Regions from separate parts of the Inediibacterium massiliense genome, predicted to be linked through region 1. Evidence: riboswitches for the same ligand, from Rfam matches in the RefSeq annotation. Region 1 holds a riboswitch; each other region holds the start of a gene.
What was found. A riboswitch is a leader RNA that binds a small molecule or an ion and turns the genes downstream of it on or off. The one in region 1 is predicted to bind FMN.
Positions count from the first base shown of each region.

Region 2: it holds a riboswitch for FMN, as region 1 does, so the genes downstream of both, BN2409_RS06380 (ECF transporter S component) here and ribD (bifunctional diaminohydroxyphosphoribosylaminopyrimidine deaminase/5-amino-6-(5-phosphoribosylamino)uracil reductase RibD) in region 1, are expected to answer to the same signal.
Region 3: it holds a riboswitch for FMN, as region 1 does, so the genes downstream of both, ribB (3,4-dihydroxy-2-butanone-4-phosphate synthase) here and ribD (bifunctional diaminohydroxyphosphoribosylaminopyrimidine deaminase/5-amino-6-(5-phosphoribosylamino)uracil reductase RibD) in region 1, are expected to answer to the same signal.

Region 1 covers NZ_LN876583.1:156,767-163,572, forward strand. The annotation lists gene BN2409_RS01085 (dicarboxylate/amino acid:cation symporter) at 1-1,006, opposite strand, end outside; gene BN2409_RS01090 (L-threonine 3-dehydrogenase) at 1,364-2,320, opposite strand; gene BN2409_RS01095 (glycine C-acetyltransferase) at 2,334-3,524, opposite strand; FMN riboswitch at 3,871-3,988, shown strand; gene ribD (bifunctional diaminohydroxyphosphoribosylaminopyrimidine deaminase/5-amino-6-(5-phosphoribosylamino)uracil reductase RibD) at 4,277-5,377, shown strand; gene ribE (riboflavin synthase) at 5,379-6,026, shown strand; gene BN2409_RS01110 (bifunctional 3,4-dihydroxy-2-butanone-4-phosphate synthase/GTP cyclohydrolase II) at 6,074-6,806, shown strand, end outside.
Region 2 covers NZ_LN876586.1:534,126-540,931, forward strand. The annotation lists gene BN2409_RS06360 (Tex family protein) at 1-1,503, shown strand, start outside; gene ppaX (pyrophosphatase PpaX) at 1,505-2,146, shown strand; gene BN2409_RS06370 (amidohydrolase) at 2,228-3,388, shown strand; gene BN2409_RS06375 (hypothetical protein) at 3,468-3,917, shown strand; FMN riboswitch at 3,995-4,112, shown strand; gene BN2409_RS06380 (ECF transporter S component) at 4,190-4,816, shown strand; gene tsaE (tRNA (adenosine(37)-N6)-threonylcarbamoyltransferase complex ATPase subunit type 1 TsaE) at 5,145-5,594, shown strand; gene tsaB (tRNA (adenosine(37)-N6)-threonylcarbamoyltransferase complex dimerization subunit type 1 TsaB) at 5,597-6,319, shown strand; gene rimI (ribosomal protein S18-alanine N-acetyltransferase) at 6,300-6,746, shown strand.
Region 3 covers NZ_LN876587.1:1,409,059-1,415,864, reverse strand. The annotation lists gene ribB (3,4-dihydroxy-2-butanone-4-phosphate synthase) at 270-908, opposite strand; FMN riboswitch at 1,051-1,164, opposite strand; gene BN2409_RS15445 (MBL fold metallo-hydrolase) at 1,284-2,090, opposite strand; gene BN2409_RS17745 (hypothetical protein) at 2,341-2,550, shown strand; gene BN2409_RS15440 (AAA family ATPase) at 2,588-3,091, shown strand; gene BN2409_RS15435 (alpha/beta-type small acid-soluble spore protein) at 3,141-3,326, opposite strand; gene BN2409_RS17395 (hypothetical protein) at 3,453-3,611, shown strand; gene BN2409_RS15430 (GNAT family N-acetyltransferase) at 3,780-4,244, opposite strand; gene BN2409_RS15425 (helix-turn-helix domain-containing protein) at 4,289-4,840, opposite strand; gene BN2409_RS15420 (hydrolase) at 5,053-5,643, shown strand; gene BN2409_RS15415 (cation:proton antiporter) at 5,706-6,806, opposite strand, start outside.

The DNA of each region.
Region 1 (6,806 bases):
AAGCTGCCATAACTGCTCCTCCTGGTACTCCTGGAGCTGCAACCATAGTAACCCCTAGCATTAATATAAACGGAAACATAATAGCAAAGTTTGTAGTCATACCATTTAACATCATAACTGCCATAGCACAACTTGTAAGTGTAATTGTACTTCCTGATAAATGGATCGTTGCGCATAGTGGAATCACAAATTCTGCAATCCCATCATCAATACCATTTTGTTTTCCTTGTCTTAGTGTAACAGGAATTGTAGCAGCAGAAGATTGTGTTCCAATAGCTGTAAAGTATGCTGGAAGCATTGTTTTAAGTAATCTAAATGGATTTGCTCCAGCAAAAGTTCCTGCAATACCATATTGAACGATTAAAATAACAATATGAAGAATAATAATCATAACAAATACTTTAGCAAATACAGACATAATAGAAGCTACTTCTCCTGCATAAGTCATATTGGCAAATATTCCTAAAATGTGTACTGGTAATAGCGGAATGATAATGTTCGATATTAATTTTTCAACGATTGCTTGAAATTCATGCATGAACTTCTTCATTGTGTCCCCTTCAATTACAGCCATCCCTAATCCTATTGTAAAAGCAAGTAAAAGTGCTGTCATAACCCCCATAATAGGTGGCATATCTACTTTAAAAAATGGTGCTAATAAAGCTTCCTCTGGATTTTTTGCATCTACTGCTAAAGCACTTAAATGCAATACTTTAGGTAATACAGTAGAACTTGTAAAATAAGCTAGTGAACCAGAAATGATCGTAGATAAATATGCAATCAATGCCGTTACTCCTAAAAGCTTTCCTGCTCCTTTTCCTAAATCTCCTATACCAGGAGCAACAAAACCTAAAATAATAAGTGGAATAGCAAATCCTAAGAAGTTACCAAAAATATTGTTGAAAGTAACAAATATTTTGATGAACCATTCTGGTGCTGCATTTCCTAATAAAATACCTAGAATAATAGCAATAATCAATTTTGGAAGTAATCCTAATTTTTTCATAACCAAACTCCTTTCCCTTATTTTTTATTTTTTAATCAGTTTATAGTTTTTCTCTCCTTTCCCCCTTTTTTGTTTTTAGAATATTTAAAATTTTCTTATCTTTTTAGATAAGTTTTCATTATGCCCATTCTATCATAAAAACAATTGTATGCCAATACCGTACACATTATATATTTTTATAAATTTTTATGAAATTCTTAAAGGCTTCAGATCTTTATGTACGATAAAAAAGTCTTTCTTTGGGGAATAAATAAAACAAAGTCATAAAAATGAATAACACACACTCTTAAAATTGTGAACATTTTTATGACTTTATTATCTTATGCATTTAATTTTTTTATCCTATTGTATAAATATTTATTTCCCAATACCCTTTTCTTTTAATTTTACAAGCATATCTTTAGTCATTTTTTCTAGATCATATTCCGCCTTAAATCCCCATTCTTCTTTTGCTGATGTACAATCTAAAGAATTTGGCCAACTATCTGCAATTCCTTGTCTAACAGGATCTACATCATAATTTATTTCAAAGGATGGAATATGTTTTTTGATTTCTGCTGCAATTTCTTCAGGTTCAAAGCTCATAGCTGTTACGTTAAAAGCATTTCTATGCTTTAATTTAGATGGATCTGCCTCCATTAAATTAATAATTGCACCTAACGCATCTGGCATATACATCATATCCATATAAGTTCCTTTTCCAATATATGAAGTATATTTTTGATTTTTCAATGCTTCATAATAAATATCTACTGCATAATCAGTAGTTCCTCCTCCTGGAGGTGCTACATATGAAATAAGTCCTGGAAATCTGACTCCCCTAGTATCTACTCCAAATTTATAATAATAATAGTCACAAAGAAGTTCTCCAGATACTTTATTGACTCCATACATAGTTGTAGGCCTTTGAATCGTATCTTGCGGAGTATGATCTTTAGGTGTAGAAGGCCCAAATGATCCTATTGAACTTGGTGTGAAAAATTGACATCCACATTCTCTCGCTACTTCTAATGCATTTACTAAGCCTCCCATATTTAAATTCCATGCAAATAATGGTTTTGCTTCTGCTGTAGCCGAAAGTAGAGCTGCTAAATGTACAATGGTATCAGAGTTATATTTTTTTACTAATTTATTCATATTCTCTCCATCCATTGCATCTAATATTTCAAAGGGACCTGCCTCTACAACTGGATGATCTGTAGGTTTTCTGATATCTGTAGCTACTACATTGTCATTTCCGTATATTTCTCTCATTTTAGTAACTAACTCCGTACCGATTTGCCCTAATGCTCCTGTGACAAATATTTTTTTCATCACCTATTCCTCCTTATAAAATTCCCATTTCTTTTCCTACTTTTTCATATATACTTAAAGCTTTGTCTAGCATTTCTTTAGTATGAGCTGCTGTAGGCATATTTCTCACCCTACCTGTTCCTCTTGGAACCGTTGGAAATACAATTGATTTTGCATAAACTCCCTCTTCATTAAGTCTTTTGCTAAACAATTGAGTTTTATTTTCATCTCCAATGATACAAGGTGTAATAGGAGTCTCACTTTTTCCTATATCAAATCCAATATTTTTTAATCCTTTCTTTAAATAATTTCCATTTTCCCAAAGCTTATCATGAAGCTCTGTACTCTCTGTAAGAATAGCTATAGCTTCTATACAAGCTGCTGCTGCTCCTGGTGTAAGAGAAGTAGAAAATAAAAATGGTCTAGAACGAACCTTCAACCAATCAATTAAATCCTTACTTCCTGCTACATATCCTCCTACTACCCCAATGGCTTTAGACAATGTCCCTATTTGAAAATCTATTTTGTCTGAAAGTCCAAAATGTTTTACTGTACCTGCACCTTTTCCCAGTACTCCCGATCCATGAGCATCATCTACATATGTAATCAAATCAAATTCTTGTGCAATTTCTACAATTTCAGGAAGCTTTGCAATATCGCCATCCATTGAAAATACACCATCTGTAATAACCATAATTTTATTATATTTTCCTGACTCTTTTACCTCTTTTGCAACTCTTCTTAAATCATCCATATCAGAGTGATTATAACGAATAATTTCTGCTTTTGATAATCTACAGCCGTCGATAATAGATGCATGATTGAGTTCATCTGATAAAATAGCATCATTTTTATCCATTACTGCTCCTATGGCACCCATATTGCAGTTAAACCCTGATTGAAAAACAATAGCTCCTTCTGTATGTTTAAACTTAGCCAGTTTTTCTTCTAATTGGATATGTATATCTAATGTTCCATTAATAGTACGAACAGCTCCTGCTCCTACCCCATATTTTTTAGTAGCTTCGATGCAGGCATTTACTAACCTTTCATTTGTAGCAAGTCCTAAATAGTTATTAGAAGATAAATTAATAAGTTCTCTTCCTTTTATTTTTATAATAGGTCCATTTGCTCCTTCTAATGGATCAATTGTATTGTAAAGCCCTCTTTTTTTCAAATCTTCCAAATTTTCTTTCAAGAATTTATTTAATATTTTACTAGACATTGTATATCCTCCTTATATAAAATATTTGTTTTCACATTGCATACATTTGTATTTTATCTACGCTTATATATATCCATACGCTCCATTATTTCAATTTATTTTTCATCTATCGTGATCGTATTCTACGGACAGTATATCATTTTCAATATGTTTTTTCAATATTTTCCATAAAATATATCATAAAATTTAAAATACATATTTTTCAATAAATTTTCTATCAATTGACGCATATTTTAAAATTATTTCCTTTCTAACTATTTTTATGCATACAAAATCTTTTTATTCTACATAAAATACCTCTTGACACCTAAAAAAGGAAATGCTACGATATTTTCATACAAATGAATACAATCTTCAGGGCAGGGTGCAATTCCCGACCGGCGGTATAGCCCGCGAGCCACTTTTGTGGTTGACTTGGTTTGATTCCAAGGCCGACAGTATAGTCTGGATGGAAGAAGAGGAATATGTATATCTATATTTTTATAGATGTGCTTTTTATGATGAGATAGTCCTGAAAATAATATTTTCAGGGCTTTTCTTATTCATTAGGGAACTATATAAATGAATAAATTGTGTATAACTTTAGAAAGTTAGATTTTCATCAAATTTTAAGCAACGGAAATTCTGAATGAAATGAAAGAATTTCGTTGGCGCCATGAGCAATTCCGATAGGAATATGCGAATTTTTAATTATGAAAGTTTTTTATAAAATTTGGAATAATATAATCATCTATTCCATAGAGGTGAAAAAAATGGACACTTTTTATATGAAAAAAGCTTTACATTTAGCTCAAAAAGGCATTGGCCATACAAGCCCAAATCCTTTAGTAGGAGCAGTCATTGTAAAAAATGGGCAAATTATAGGAGAAGGATATCACGAAAAGTTCGGAGGTCCTCACGCAGAAATCAATGCATTTTTAAATTCGACAGAAGATGTAAGTGAATCTACTATGTACGTAACCTTAGAACCCTGCTCTCATTATGGTAAAACTCCTCCTTGTGCACAAGCTATTGTAAATAAAAAAATCAAAAAAGTAGTCATTGCTATGAAAGATCCAAATCCTTTGGTTTCAGGACAGGGAATAGAAATATTAAAAAAGCACAACATAGAAGTAGTTACAGGAGTCTTAGAAGAAGAAGCAAAGAAATTAAATGAAATATTTGTTAAATATATCAGTACAAAATTACCATTTTGCATATTAAAAACTGCCATGACTCTAGATGGAAAAATAGCTACATCTACTAAAGACTCCAAATGGATTACCAATTCTTCCTCTAGAGAATACGTCCATTTACTTAGACACAAAGTAACAGGAATCATGGTAGGAATTGGAACTGTTTTAGCAGATGATCCTCTATTAACTACACGTATTGTAAATTACAAAGGAAAAAATCCAATTCGGATTATTGTAGATTCTAAAGGTCAAATTCCTCTAAATAGCAATATATTAAAAACAAGTAAAGACATAAAGACTATTATTGTCACAACAAAGATGATTTCAACAGAAAAAATAAAATCAATAGAAAATACAAAAGCAGAAGTTTTGATTACTCCTTCTAAAGATGGAAAAATAGATCTTTCTTACTTGATGAAAACTTTAGGAGAAAAAGGAATAGACAGTATTTTGCTTGAAGGAGGAGGAACACTAAATTTTTCTGCTCTTAAGGAAGGAATCATAGACCAAGTGATCTCTTTTATTGCTCCTAAAATCATAGGAGGAAAAGATGCCTTAACACCTATAGAGGGAGAAGGATTTTCTTTTATGAAAGATGCTATATGCCTAAATCATATAGAAGTCGATCATTTCAAAGAAGATATCATGATCAAAGGCTATATTGCAAAGGAGAGATAAAATGTTTACTGGACTTGTAGAAGAAATTGGAACTATTTTATCTATTACAAAAGGAGAAAAATCAGCAAAAATTACAATTCAAGCAAAAAAAATATTAGAAAATATTTGTTTAGGTGATAGTATTGCTACAAATGGAGTATGTCTTACAGTGACTGATTTTAACCAAAACTCTTTTTGTGTAGATGTAATGGCAGAAACTATGAGAAGAAGTAATTTAAAGGATCTTATAAAAAATAGTCCTGTAAATCTAGAAAGAGCACTAAAGCTAGGTGATCGTTTAGGCGGACATATTGTAAGTGGTCATATTGACGGAGTAGGAATTATTACAGACCTTGAAAAAGAAGATAATGCTATTTGGGTATCTATTAAAGCCCATGAAGAAATTTTAAAATATATTGTTTTAAAAGGATCCATCACTATTGATGGTATCAGTCTGACTGTAGCTTATGTAGACAATCATCTATTTAAGGTATCTATTATTCCTCATACAAAACATATGACTACACTCCTTGATAAAAAAATAGGAGATTCTGTTAATTTAGAGTGCGACATGATTGGAAAATATATTGAAAAATTTTTATTACAAAGAGAATCCTCTCCTAAAAAAGATATCAATATGAATTTTTTATCAGAACATGGATTTATATAATTTCAAATACAATGTAAATTTAAAAAATTTAAAACGAGGTGATAAAAATGTACAAATTCAATACAATCGAAGAAGCCATAGAAGATATACAAGCTGGAAAAATGATTGTAGTCATAGATGATGAAGATCGAGAAAACGAAGGAGATCTTTTAATGGCTGCTGAGCTAGTGACACCAGAGCATATTAATTTCATGGCAACCTATGCAAGAGGATTAATTTGTATGCCTATATGTAAAGAAAAGCTTGAAGAATTAGATATGCCTCAGATGGTATCTCATAATACAGATAATCATCAAACTGCTTTTACTGTATCTATTGATGCAATAGATACTTCAACTGGAATTTCAGCTTTTGAAAGAGCCCATACTATAAAAAAAGTACTAGATCCAAATAGCAATTCTACTGACTTTAGAAGACCTGGTCATATTTTCCCTCTAAAAGCCCGTGAAGGAGGCGTATTGAAAAGAGCTGGTCATACAGAAGCTTGTGTAGATCTAGCAAAGCTTGCTGGACTTTATCCTGCTGGAGTCATTTGTGAAATTATGAATGAAGATGGATCTATGGCAAGAACTCCAGAGCTTATGGAATATGTAAAAAAACATGATTTAAAAATCATTACCATTGCCTCTTTAATAGAATATCGAAGAAAGCATGAAATTCTTGTAGAAAAAATGGCGGAAGCTCATATGCCTACAAAATATGGAGATTTCAAAGTCATAGGCTATCAAAATAAATTAAACAAAGAGCATCATGTAGCTCTTGTAAAAGGAGATATTTCAG
Region 2 (6,806 bases), on a different contig from region 1:
AGAGGAGAGAAAGAGAAAAAATTAAAAGTAAAGATCGATGCACCTATAGAAGATATTTTATTATTTTTACAAAAGTCTATATTAAAACTGAAGAGTTTTACAAAAGAACTTTTACTTACAGCAATAGAAGATGCTTATAAAAGACTGATTGCTCCATCTATAGAAAGAGAAATCAGAAATGATTTAACACAAAGGGCAGAAGAAGAAGCTATCAAGGTATTTGCAAAAAATACAAAACCACTTTTATTAATTCCTCCCATCAAAGATGTTAGAGTACTTGCCATAGATCCAAGCTATAGGACAGGATGTAAGATTGCTATTTTAGATGAAACTGGAAAGTTATTAGATTATACGACTATCTATCCAAATGCACCCCATCATAAAGTGGAAGAAGCTAAAATAGTCATAAAAGATATGATTCAAAAGTATAATATAGATATCATTCCTATTGGAAATGGTACTGCATCAAGAGAAACAGAATTTATAGTAGCTGAGTTATTAAAAGAAATAGATAAGAAAGTATATTATACGATTGTAAGTGAAGCAGGAGCTTCTGTATATTCGGCATCTAAGCTTGCAGCAGAGGAGTATCCAGATATAGATGTATCTATAAGAGGAGCTATCTCTATAGGGAGAAGACTACAAGACCCATTGGCAGAGCTTGTAAAAATTGATCCAAAGAGTATTGGAGTAGGACAATATCAGCATGATTTGAATCAAAGCAAATTAGGAGAAAGTCTTAAAAATGTAGTAGAAGATTGCGTAAATAGTGTAGGGGTAGATTTAAATACAGCAACACCTTCTCTTCTTCAATATGTATCAGGAATTTCTTCATCTATTGCTAAAAATATTGTAGGATATAGAGAAGAAAATGGGAAATTTAAAAACAGAGAAGAAATCAAAAAGGTAAAAAGATTAGGGGAAAAGGCTTATGAGCAATGTGCAGGTTTTCTTAGGATATCTAATGGGGACAATCCATTAGATAATACAGCAGTTCATCCAGAGTCTTATCCTATTACTATGAAACTTGTAGAAAAATTAGGATACTTAAAAAATCATATTGAAGCTGGGAGATTAAAAGATATAGAGTCAAAAATATTAGAATATAAACCAGGAAATACACTAGAGCAAAATATAGAAAAGTTATCTATTGAATTAGAAGTCGGAATTCCTACACTGAAGGATATTATACAAGAAATAAAAAAACCTGGTAGAGATCCTAGAGAAGAAATGCCAAAGCCAGTATTTCGATCAGATGTACTAAAGATGGAAGATTTAAAGCTAGATATGGTAATGACGGGAACCGTAAGAAATGTAGTAGACTTTGGAGCATTTGTAGATATAGGAGTCAAACAAGATGGTCTAGTTCATATTTCACAGCTTAGTGAAAAGTTTGTAAAACATCCTATGAATGTAGTAGCTGTTGGAGATGAAGTAAAAGTAAAAATTATAGGATTAGATATAGAAAGAGGAAAGATTTCACTTACCATGAAGGGAGTATAAAATGACCATTAAAAATATATTATTTGATTTAGATGGAACATTATTAGATACCAATGAGCTAATTATTCAGTCCTTTCAATATACTTATAAAACACATCTCAAAAAGGATGTTCCTAAAGAAGAGATTATAAAGTCTTTTGGAGAAATATTAAAAGTTACATTAGATAGAGAATTTAAAGATTTAAGTGATGTGGCATTAAAAACCTATAGAGATTTTCAATTCAGTAGATTTGATGATTATATTACTATGCATCAAGGAGTAAAAGAAGGACTCAAAAGATTATATGATGATGGGTATCATCTAGGAGTAGTTACTTCAAGATTGAACGAATCTGCTAAAAGAGGATTAGACTTATTTCATCTAACGGATTATTTTGATGTGATTATTGGTGCAGATGATACGACTATTCATAAACCAGATCCTACTCCTGCCCTTTTAGCACTAGAAAAAATAGGTGGCCAAGTAGAGGAAAGTATGATTGTAGGAGATAGTCCCTATGATATTTTATGTGGAAAAAACGCAGGAATGATTTCTGTAGCCGTGGGATGGAGTGCTCTTCCTAGGGATATGTATATGAAACACGATCCTGATCATGTAGTAGAAAGTATGGAAGAATTAATAGATATTATAAAAAGTTTGTAGTGTAAAGTGGTAAAAATCTTTTTATAAATAGTATTGAATGGTATAATTGAAAGAAAATAACAATAAATGGAGGATGTTTTTATGTTACTTATCAAAAATGCTACCATTTGGACCATGGAAGGTACAAATTATGAAAGAGGAAGTATATTAATAGAAGAAGGAAAAATAAAAAAAATAGCAGAACATATAGAAGCTCCTGCAAATACAAAAGTGGTGGATGCTACAGATAAAATTGTCATGCCAGGATGTATTGATGCGCATTGCCATTTAGGCATGTGGGAAGATGCTATAGGTTTTGAAGGAGCAGATGGAAATGAAATGACAGATCCTGTAACTCCACATCTTAGAGCTATTGATGCTATTAATCCTTTAGATAAAAACTTTGAAGAGGCAAGAGAAGGTGGGATTACTACCGTTGCTACAGGACCTGGAAGTGCCAATGTATTAGGAGGTCAGTTTGCAGCTATTAAAACATATGGAGATCGTATTGACAATATGATTGTAAAGGCGCCACTAGCACAAAAGTGTGCTTTTGGAGAGAATCCGAAGAGAGTGTATCATGATCAAAAACAAACTCCTATGACAAGAATGGCTACAGCTGCTATTTTAAGAGATACTTTATATAAAGCAAAAAGATATAAAGAACAATTAGAAGCTTCAAAAGATGATTTATCTAAAAAACCTTCTTATGATATGAAATTAGAAGCATTACTTCCTGTACTAAGAAGAGAGATTCCACTTAAAGCTCATGCTCATAGAGCAGATGATATATTTAGCGCTATAAGAATTAAAAAAGAATTTAATGTGAAAATGACTCTAGATCATTGTACAGAAGGACATTTAATTGTAGATGAATTAAAAGAAGAAGGCTTAGCTGCTATTGTAGGACCAAGCTTTGGAGAAAGACCTAAAGTAGAGCTTAAAAATACTACCTTTGAAACTCCAGGTATTTTAAACAATGCAGGAATGAAAGTAGCTATTATGACAGATCATCCTGTAATACCTGTTCAATATCTTCCTATGTGTGCAGCATTTGCAGTAAAAGCAGGAATGAAAGAAGAAGAAGCTCTAAAGGCGATTACTATTTATCCAGCAGAAATTTTAGGCATTGATAACCATGTAGGAAGCATCAAAGAAGGAAAAGATGCAGATATAGCCATATGGGATGGGCATCCTTTCGACTTGCAATCAAAGGTAAGCTGTACCATTATAGATGGAACAATTGTATATGAAGAAAAGTAAATCATATGGAGAATGATTTATGTGATTTTTATTTGTAGAATTTTATATAGATACAAGTAAATTTAAAGGGGAGCTTTAGATGAATAGTATGCCTATAAGTGTAATGATTTTTGGCGCATTTCCAGAAGCAATACTTATGTTATGGGCAGGGCTTTTATTGATGGGAGAGAGACCTAATATAAAAAAAGTTATAGGAGTGGCTATATTTCAGGGCATTACTTCTTACTTTATTAAACAATATGCAGATTTTGATATGTATACAATAATATGGATAAGTACTTTTATCTTATATACTCATTGGATTACGAGAGTAAAATGGAAGACTAGCTTTTTTGCTATATTAATTTCTAGTGCAATTGTTTGTCTATTGGAAGGATCTGTATTTATTTTTATGAATATTAATCCAATTTATTTGCATTTTGTAGCTTGGAAAAGCATTTTGTTATTGTTACCTCATGAAATGGTATTGATTTTTATTATTTATTTTGTACATAAAAAAAATGTTTCTTTAGTAAGTGAATGTAACTAGATCAATAACTTGATCTGATAAGTATTGAAAAAGAAAAACAATTCATGTATAATCAATATAGAATAAAATAAAATCATGTGAATCTTCAGGGCAGGGTGAAATTCCCGACCGGCGGTATAGTCCGCGAGTGGCGAAAGCTACTGAACTGGTGTAACTCCAGTACCGACAGTAAAGTCTGGATGGAAGAAGATGAATTTTTTATGTGTTCATGTTGCCTGAAGATCATTCTTCAGGCTTTTTTGTGCCTGAAAAGACTTAAGGAGGTTTTTAAAATGAATAGAACATCTACAGTACAAAAAGGTTTTTTTGGATTTAGAACGGTTACAACAGCTCATGGATTGGTAAAAATTTCAATATTATCTGTTTTGGCTTACTTAATTATGTTCATAGAAATGCCTATCTTATTTTTTCCAGGCTTTTTAAAAATGGATTTAAGTGATTTACCTGCTTTGATCGGAGGTCTAGCCCTTGGACCTGCTGCAGGAATTATGATAGAGCTTGTAAAAAATTTACTTCATTTTTTAACAAAAACTACTACAGGGGGAGTAGGAGAATTTGCAAATTTTTTAATAGGAATTTCTTTAATTATTCCTGCTAGTGCTATGTATAGAATGAAGAAAAAGAAGACAGGAGCTATTATTGGATTGATTATTGGAGCTATATGTATGGGGATTGTGGGAGGACTTGCCAACTATTTTATGCTGCTTCCTTTTTATGCAAAGGTTATGCCCCTAGAACAAATTATAGCCATTAGTGCTTCAGCAAATGGTGCAATCAAAGATATAAAAACATTAGTTTATTATGGAGTAATTCCATTTAATATCATCAAGGCAATTATTATATCTATTTTTACCATATCATTATATAAAAAGCTTTCTCCTATTTTAAAGGAAAGATAGGCTAAGAGAAAGTTTTCTCAATCTGTAGCTAAAGTCATAAAAAACGTCACTAAATTTTCAAACTTGGAAAATATAAAGAAACGATCGAAAATAGCATTACAAACTCGCTATGCTCAAACAATGTAATGCTAAGCATTTTCTCACTTATTCTATATTTTCACAAATTTTCAATAAATGTTCCTTATTTTTATGACTTTGCTAAAATATAGTTTGTCTTCAGTCTGGGGCAAGGGAAACCTTGCTCTTTGGTATTTTTTTTGAGAAAATATATAAAGATAGTAGTATTTAGGGTAAAATACACTTAAGTAGATAAGATAGAGGTGTAAAAATGAAAATAATAAGTAGTAGTGAACAAAAGACTTATGATTTAGGATATAAGTTAGGAAAGTTTTTACAAAAGGGAGATGTAGTATGTTTAACAGGTGATTTAGGGGCAGGAAAAACTACTTTATCCAAAGCAATTGCCAAGGGTTTAGAAGTAGAGGAATGTGTAACCAGTCCAACTTTTACTATTATTCATGAATACGAAGGAAGAGTTCCTTTGTATCATTTTGATGTATACAGAATTGGAGAAATAGATGAAATGGAAGATTTAGGGTATGAGGAATATTTTTATGGAGAGGGAGTTTGCTTGGTAGAGTGGGCTTCCCAAATAGAAGAGATTATTCCAAAAGAACATCTATGGATTCATATCAAAAAAATCGATGATCATACAAGAGAAATAGAAATAAAAGGAACAAGTCATCATTTTCATACCATACTAGAGGAGTTGAAATAATCATGAAAATTTTAAGTTTTGATACATCATCTATGGTAGCTACCATCGCTCTTATAGAAGATGAAAAATTAATAGGGGAATATATCATCAATCATAAAAGAACCCATTCTCAAAAGCTTATGCCTATGATTGATGAGCTTTTAAAAAGCTGTGAAGTAAAAATAGAAGAGATAGATAAAATTGCAGTGGCAAAAGGGCCAGGATCTTTTACAGGAATAAGAATAGGAATCGCTACGGCTAAAGGACTTGCTCATGCTCTTAATATTCCTGTTGTAGGTATTTCTACACTAGATGGACTTGCATTTAATCTATACAATAGCAATGGATTGATTTGCCCCATATTAGATGCAAGAAGAAGTCAAGTCTATACTGCTATTTATAAGTGGGATGGAGGAAGTTTACATAGAATAGAGGAGCCTATGGCTATCTCTATAGAAGAGTTAGCGGAAATTCTTTTAAAAAGACCAGAGCCTGTTATTTTTTTAGGAGATGGAGTGGGAAGTAATAAAGAATATCTTGTAGAGGTATTAAAAGAGAGAGCTATATTTGCTCCAAATAGTCATAATATAACAAAAGCATCTTCTATTGGACAGCTTGCTATGCAAAAAGAGGAAGATGAAAATTGTTATGAGCTGGTTCCTACTTACTTGAGGAAATCTGAAGCAGAAAGACAATATGAGGAGAAACAAAAAAGGTGTGAAGAGAATGGACAATGTAAGTGTTAGGTTTATGGAACAAAAAGATATAGAAGAAGTTTTTCAAGTAGAAAAAAAATGTTTTACCATTCCTTGGTCTAGACACTCTTTTTTACAAGAGATGAGAAATGAAATGGCTATCTATGTAGTCATAGAAGATCATGAAAAGGTAGTAGGATATGGTGGAATGTGGAAAATTGTAGATGAAGGACATATTACCAATATAGCTATACATCCTACCTATAGAAAGAAAGGGTATGGAGACAAAGTTGTAAAAGCATTGATTCAGATTGCAAAAGAACAAAAAATAAATAGTATGACATTGGAAGTGAGAGCATCTAATGAAGTTGCTAAATGTCTTTATGAAAAAAATGGTTTTTATTCATGTGGAGTAAGACCCAAATATTATGAAGATAATGGGGAAGATGCAGTGATTATGTGGGCAGAATTTCAATAAATTCTGCCCACATTTGAGAAAATCATAAAATTCCCAAGCTCATGGCGCCAACGAAATCTT
Region 3 (6,806 bases), on a different contig from region 1:
CTTTAATTTTTATTCAGTCAATTGATTTATTTCTAGTTTTATATTTTTTTGATATATAATGATTATGTTTTTAAATATAGTTTCTTAGGAGTTTTCTTATAATGAAAAGATAAAGCCACAAAAAAATCATAGATTTTAACCTATGATTTTTTATAATATATAGGAAATTATGGTCTATTCATAAATTTTATTTTCATAATTTCCGTAATGTATTAGGGCAAAGTCTACTTAATAAATCTTTTGAAGAAAGACTTTGTTCTTTTAGTTTTTTACATATTCTGTTTATATTCTACAATATCCTCAATAGAAACAACGGTCATATCATGTGCTTTAGCAAAGTGAACGATTTGTGGTAGGCGGGCCATAGTTCCATCAGGATTTGTAAGTTCGCATAAAATTCCTGCAGGTTTATATCCTGCTAAACGCATAAGATCAACAGTGCCTTCTGTATGACCACGTCTAGCTAAAACACCGCCTTTACGGGCACGAAGTGGGAAAACGTGACCAGGATGAGCCAAATTTTCAGGTTTGCAGTCATCTTTTACAGCAGTAAGAATGGTAGTCACTCGATCAGAAGCAGAAACCCCTGTAGTAACTCCATCCTTAGCTTCAATTGAGATGGTAAATGCAGTTTCGTATTTACATGTGTTATCAGGTACCATTTGAGGTAAATCTAATTTTTTAACTTTTTCTTCTGTGAGACAAAGACAAACAATACCACTACATTCCCTAATTAACATAGCCATTTGGGGTATGGTAATGGTCTCGGCAGGGAAAATAAGATCTCCTTCATTTTCACGATTTTCATCATCAACAAGAAGGATGCCCTTGCCATCTCTAAGATTATCCAATGCTTTTTCTATACGTGTTCTAGAATTTCCAAACTGAGCTAATAATGGTTCATTCATTTAAATTTCCTCCAAATTATAATAAATTTTACATAAAGTACCTTGGTTTTTCTAAAAATGTATGCATATAAAAAATCCCCTTAAGCAACCTTAAGGGGATCAAAAAGCATAATAAACATACATAATAAAATATGTATAATATATTCACCTTCTTTCATCCAGACTATACTGTCGGCTTCGGAATTTAACCGAATCTGCCTTACGGCTCGCGGGCTATACCGCCGATAGGGAATTTCACCCAACCCTGAAGGATACTTTATATAATTGTATTATTAATATAACATTTTTTAGATTCCTTTGTCAAACAAAAAATAAATTTATATCCAAATAAAGTATATATTTCCTAGAAAATCATATTCGATATAGAACATACTTTTACCAATTTATTTCTAAACCTACACCAACTTCTTTTACAGGCAAAGATTTATGTATCTCTGCTTTAACAGTAAATGAAGTACAATGGCAAGGGTATAATTCTTCTACATTATTTTGTTTTAGATAATGGATAGTTTCTTTAACTTGTTTGTTTATTTCAAATAAATGAAACCCTCCTATAATACCTAATACCCGATGATCTTTACATACTTTTTTGGCATATTCTATTATATTGCATATTCCACTGTGAGAACATCCTGTAACAATATAGATACCATTTTCACTTTTATATACAAGGGCTGTATCATCCATTACATAATCATCAACTAAAGTTTTGTCAACAATTTGCTTACCAATAGGTTTTCTATTTTCAAAGTCATTTATTTGAGGAATTTCTCCTAAAAATATGATGTGTTTGCTAATTTTTATAGGTTCTTTTGAAAGAATTAGATTACATTTTTTCTCTAGATCTTTCTGTAAAATAGGAGAACAAATTTTTAAGTTGTCTATTACTTTTTCCTTAAATGCATCTGGATGAGCAATAATAGAAATATTATTTTTAGGCTTGTGTTCAAAATAATATTTTAATCCTCTTGTATGATCATCGTGACCATGGGAAATAACAATAGTGCTTATACTTTCTAAATCTATACCTAATGCAGTAGAATTTTTTAGAAATAGATCAGAATAGCCTACATCTAATAGTAAGCGGATATCCTCATCTTCAATATAATACGAAACAGCAGGTTCTCCACAATAATATTGATCAATGTAGGTATTGTTGTCTACTAAAACTTTTAGCTTCACATTTTTACCTCCTTGGTTGAATTAGAATAAGAGTTATAATTTTTATTATGTATTTCAAAACAGGCTACTTAATAAATCTTCTAAAAGAAGACTTTTTTACATTATATAACATTTCCCACTTGAGAATCAAAAGCTATTTCTTGTGCATTAAGAATTTTTTAAAGGTGGATAGAATGTATGATTTGTACATAGAGTAAAGAAGGTATTATAATATAAGGAAGTGTATGATTATATTTTAGGGGGAGCTTTTATGGACTTTGGAAATATCAATCAGTATATTAGAAGTATAGAATTACAGAGAGACAAGATATCTAATTTTAATAAATATCCATTTTGTCTGCGCGCTATTTGTAATTTATCTACATTACAGTTTCATCCTAAAGTCACATTCATTGTAGGGGGAGAATGGAACTGGAAAATCAACGATCTTAGAAGCAATAGCGACAGCATATGGTTTTAACCCAGAGGGGGGGACAAAAAACTTTAATTTTTCATCAATGGATACACATTCAGAGCTACATAATTATATCAGATTGGTTAAAGGAGCTAGTAAACCTAAAGATGGATTTTTTCTTAGATCAGAAAGTTTTTACAATGTGGCTACCAATATTGATGAATTAGATAAAGGTGGAGGAGGACCAAGAATTATTGATTTTTATGGTGGACAGTCATTACATGAGCAATCTCATGGAGAATCATTTCTTTCTTTATTTATAAATAAATTTAGAGGAAGAGGGATATACATCTTAGATGAGCCAGAGGCTGCGTTATCACCTACAAGACAGATGACTATGATCTCAAGGATGCATCAATTAGTTGAGCAGGGAAGCCAATTTATTATAGCTACTCATTCACCTATTATTATGGCATACCCCAATGCTGTGATTTATGAGATAAAAAAAGGTTTTCAAATAGTTCAATATGAAGAGACTGAACATTATATAGTTATGAAAGATTTTTTAAATCATACTCAAAAAATGTTAGATATATTAATGGAATAGGTTACTTTATATATTGAAACAGGAGTCTTATAAAACTCCTGTTATAGCACTAATGTTTTTTATGATTGTTGATTAATTGTTTTTCTCCCATTTCTACTAATCTTCTTACGATATATCCAGTATGATTTGAAGCTAGTGATTTTGGATCATTTACACCAAATTCTTGAGCGGATTCTATTTTGAATTGTTCTAAAGCTTGACGAGCTTCAGGAACAACGAGTCTATTTTTAGACAATGTTTTTCACTCCTTTTGTAATTGTGTGTATTATATAGGATGTGTAAAAAGAAAATAAATATGTTAAGTATATTGGATATGTATATCATCATCACCTGTACGAAATACTAATAACGAGGTGATGAGATGAGTAAAAATGAAAAATCTTCAATGAAATGTCTAGAAGGTGAATATGGAGAGATTTATAATACAAAACGAAATAACACAAGGATAGATCATGATGATCTAGATGATATTGAAGATAAAATAATTATTATCAATCCAACAAACAAAGACAAAAAGTAGTTAAGGGAGCATAAGCTCTCTTTTTCCAATATGAATGTATTTGGTGAAATTATGGCTAAATATATCATTTATATTATGTATTTACTTATGAATATTTTTAGATAAGCAAGAAAACATTGTTGGGTTCAATTTAAAAACTTGTATAAACTATAATTATAGAAATTATATTTATAATGTATATCGCATAGTTTGTATTACATTTTTAAATTTATGTTTTTCATATAATTTGATAGCACTAACATTTTTTGTTAAAACATTCAACTCTATATAATCTAAATTTCGACTTTGCGCCCATGTTTTTACTTCGTTTATTAAAGATGAGCCAATCCCTTTATTACGATGAGTACTTGCTATAATGATATCCATTAAATAGGCATAATGATGGTTGACAAAGCAATTAAAAGGTGGCGTTTCTAGTTCTTGAATAAGAGCAAAGCCTACAAGGGTTTCATGGTGATCGACTGCTATTAAAATATCTGAGTTTGGACTCATAATAATATTTTGTACAAATAGTTTGTTTTGGTGCGCACTTTGAAAGAATGTAGGTTGTAAAATTGCCATATCTGAAAATAACTCTTGATATAACATACAAATATCGTCTATATTATTTTGTGTAGCAATCTTAATTTTCATTTTTTAGCCCTCCTTTTTTTATAAAATGTAAATCATTTTTATGATTAGACAGGATAAAAATTTATGATTGTAGCTTTTAAAGTTCCCTTTCCACTATTTACATATGTATGGGGGTTAGATGCTAGAAAACTTATTGAATCATTAGGTTGTAGTTTATAAGTTTGATTATTTACTTTTAACGTTAATTCACCTTCTAATAATATAATATATTCTTCTGATTTTTTAGAATGACCTACAGATTTGTAGGAGTAGTTTTCATCCAATTCGATTTGAAAAAGTTCAAAATTGCGATAGGGTGTATTCGTATAATAACAATATACTCGATAATGATCTTCTTCAGCCATTTGAGCTTTAATATGGTCTTTTTGTATAATGTAAGTATTATGTTCCTTTTGTTCAAGTAATGAAGTATAAGGAACTTTCAATCCGTTTGCTATTTTCCATAAAGTGTTTATCGTTGGATTTGTTTCACCTTTTTCAATTTGAGATAGCATAACTTTACTGACATTAGATAATTCAGCAAGTTGACCTAAACTTAAATTTCGTTTGGTACGAAGTGTTTTGAGGTTTTCTGCAATAATAGAGTTTATATTCATTAGGGTATAACCTCCTATAATTATATTGACAATTATAATTAACAAAAGTAAAATATAATTAACGTAAAATATATTTTACTTTTGTTAATTATTATATCTTAACGATTTCAATCATACAAGAATAATGAAAAGTATTTATGAAACCATAGTAAGATAAATTAGAGAAGTACATATTGATTCTTATATTATGTTTTTTAAAGGAGGATATTATTATGATTACAAGAGAGAAAGCATGGAATTTACTTACTGAATACAACAAAGAGGCATTTCATATTCAACATGCTTTAACAGTTGAAGGGACTATGAATTATTTCGCAGAAAAATTGGGATATGGAGAGGAAGCAGACTTTTGGGCTATAGTTGGGTTGCTGCATGATTTGGATTTTGAAATGTATCCTAAACAACATTGCAGTAAAACCCAAGAGATTATGAGAGAACATGGTATTGATGAAAGATTAATAAGAGCAGTAGCCAGTCATGGGTATGGACTTTGTCTAGAACAACAACCTAAACCAGAGCATCAAATGGAAAAAGTGTTATTTGCGGTAGATGAACTTACTGGATTGATTGGTGCAGCTGCAAAAATGCGTCCATCTAAAAGTGTTATGGATATGGAGCTTTCAAGTCTCAAGAAAAAGTTTAAGGATAAAAAATTTGCATCAGGATGTTCACGAGATGTCATTAAACAAGGTGCAGATATGCTTGGTTGGGAGTTAAATAAATTACTTGAAGAAACAATTTTGGCTATGCGTTCTTGTGAAGCATATGTGAATGATCAAATGGAAATCTATAATCACAAATAAAATTTTACTCATTGAATGAAAAAAAGAACGGGAAGTCCAAGAGGACTTCCTTCGTTATGGAATTATAACTCTTGAACAGTTTGAATTTTAGAATTTTTTAATGTGATATCCCCTGATTTTATGAGTGCATATTTAGTAATAGAAGGTCCTATGAGTTCATATATAATAGTTGCTCCAAGGATAATTGTTCTTATTTTAGCTCCTACCTGTGGGAAATCTAATTGGGCAGTCATAGATAATCCTATGGCAACACCTGCTTGAGGGATTAGAGTAAATCCCAAATATTTTTGTATTGTTCTAGGCATATTTGATAATTTACAACCTAAGTATGATCCAATAATTTTTCCTGTTACCCTAGATAGGATATATCCTATTCCTAATATGCCTACATATTTGATCAATTTTATATCTAATTCTACTCCAGCTAATGTAAAAAACATAATATAAATAGGAGGAGTAAAATAGTCAGCGATGGTGATTACTTTTTTATTGTTAGGAGAAATATTGCTGATTACAGCCCCGATAGCCATACATAAAAGAAGAATAGATATATTTAATAACTTTGCAATCCCTATGGATAAACAAATCCCAGCAATTACTATACTTAATAGTTCGTCTCCATTCTTTGATTTTTGCGAAAGGAATACCAATATAGATCCTATAATAATACCTAAAACTAAAGTAGTTACAATTTCCCAAATTGGAGGAAGTAATCCATGGGTTAAAGAAAAATCATTGACAGTGTTAGATAATTGTTTGGTGATGGATACGATAGTACCAAAAATTATAATACCTATAGCATCATCCATAGCTACTACAGGTAATAGTGTATTAACAAGTTTTCCTTTAGCTTTATATTGTCTAATTACCATGATAGTTGCTGCTGGAGCTGTAGTAGCAGCAATAGATGATAAAATAAGACTGAAGGATAGAGGTTGTTTAAAAACGAAAAACATAGTTATAAAAACTACTAAAACGCCACCTATAGATTCTAGTAATGTGATTAAGAATATGGATTTTCCAAGTTTTTTCATGTCTGTAATGTTGAATGCACTTCCTATGCTATATGCAATAAATCCTAATGCTACTTCCGAGATGATGGACAATTGAATAGAAATATTTATGGGGATTAAATTAAAAAAAGAAGGGCCTATAATAATTCC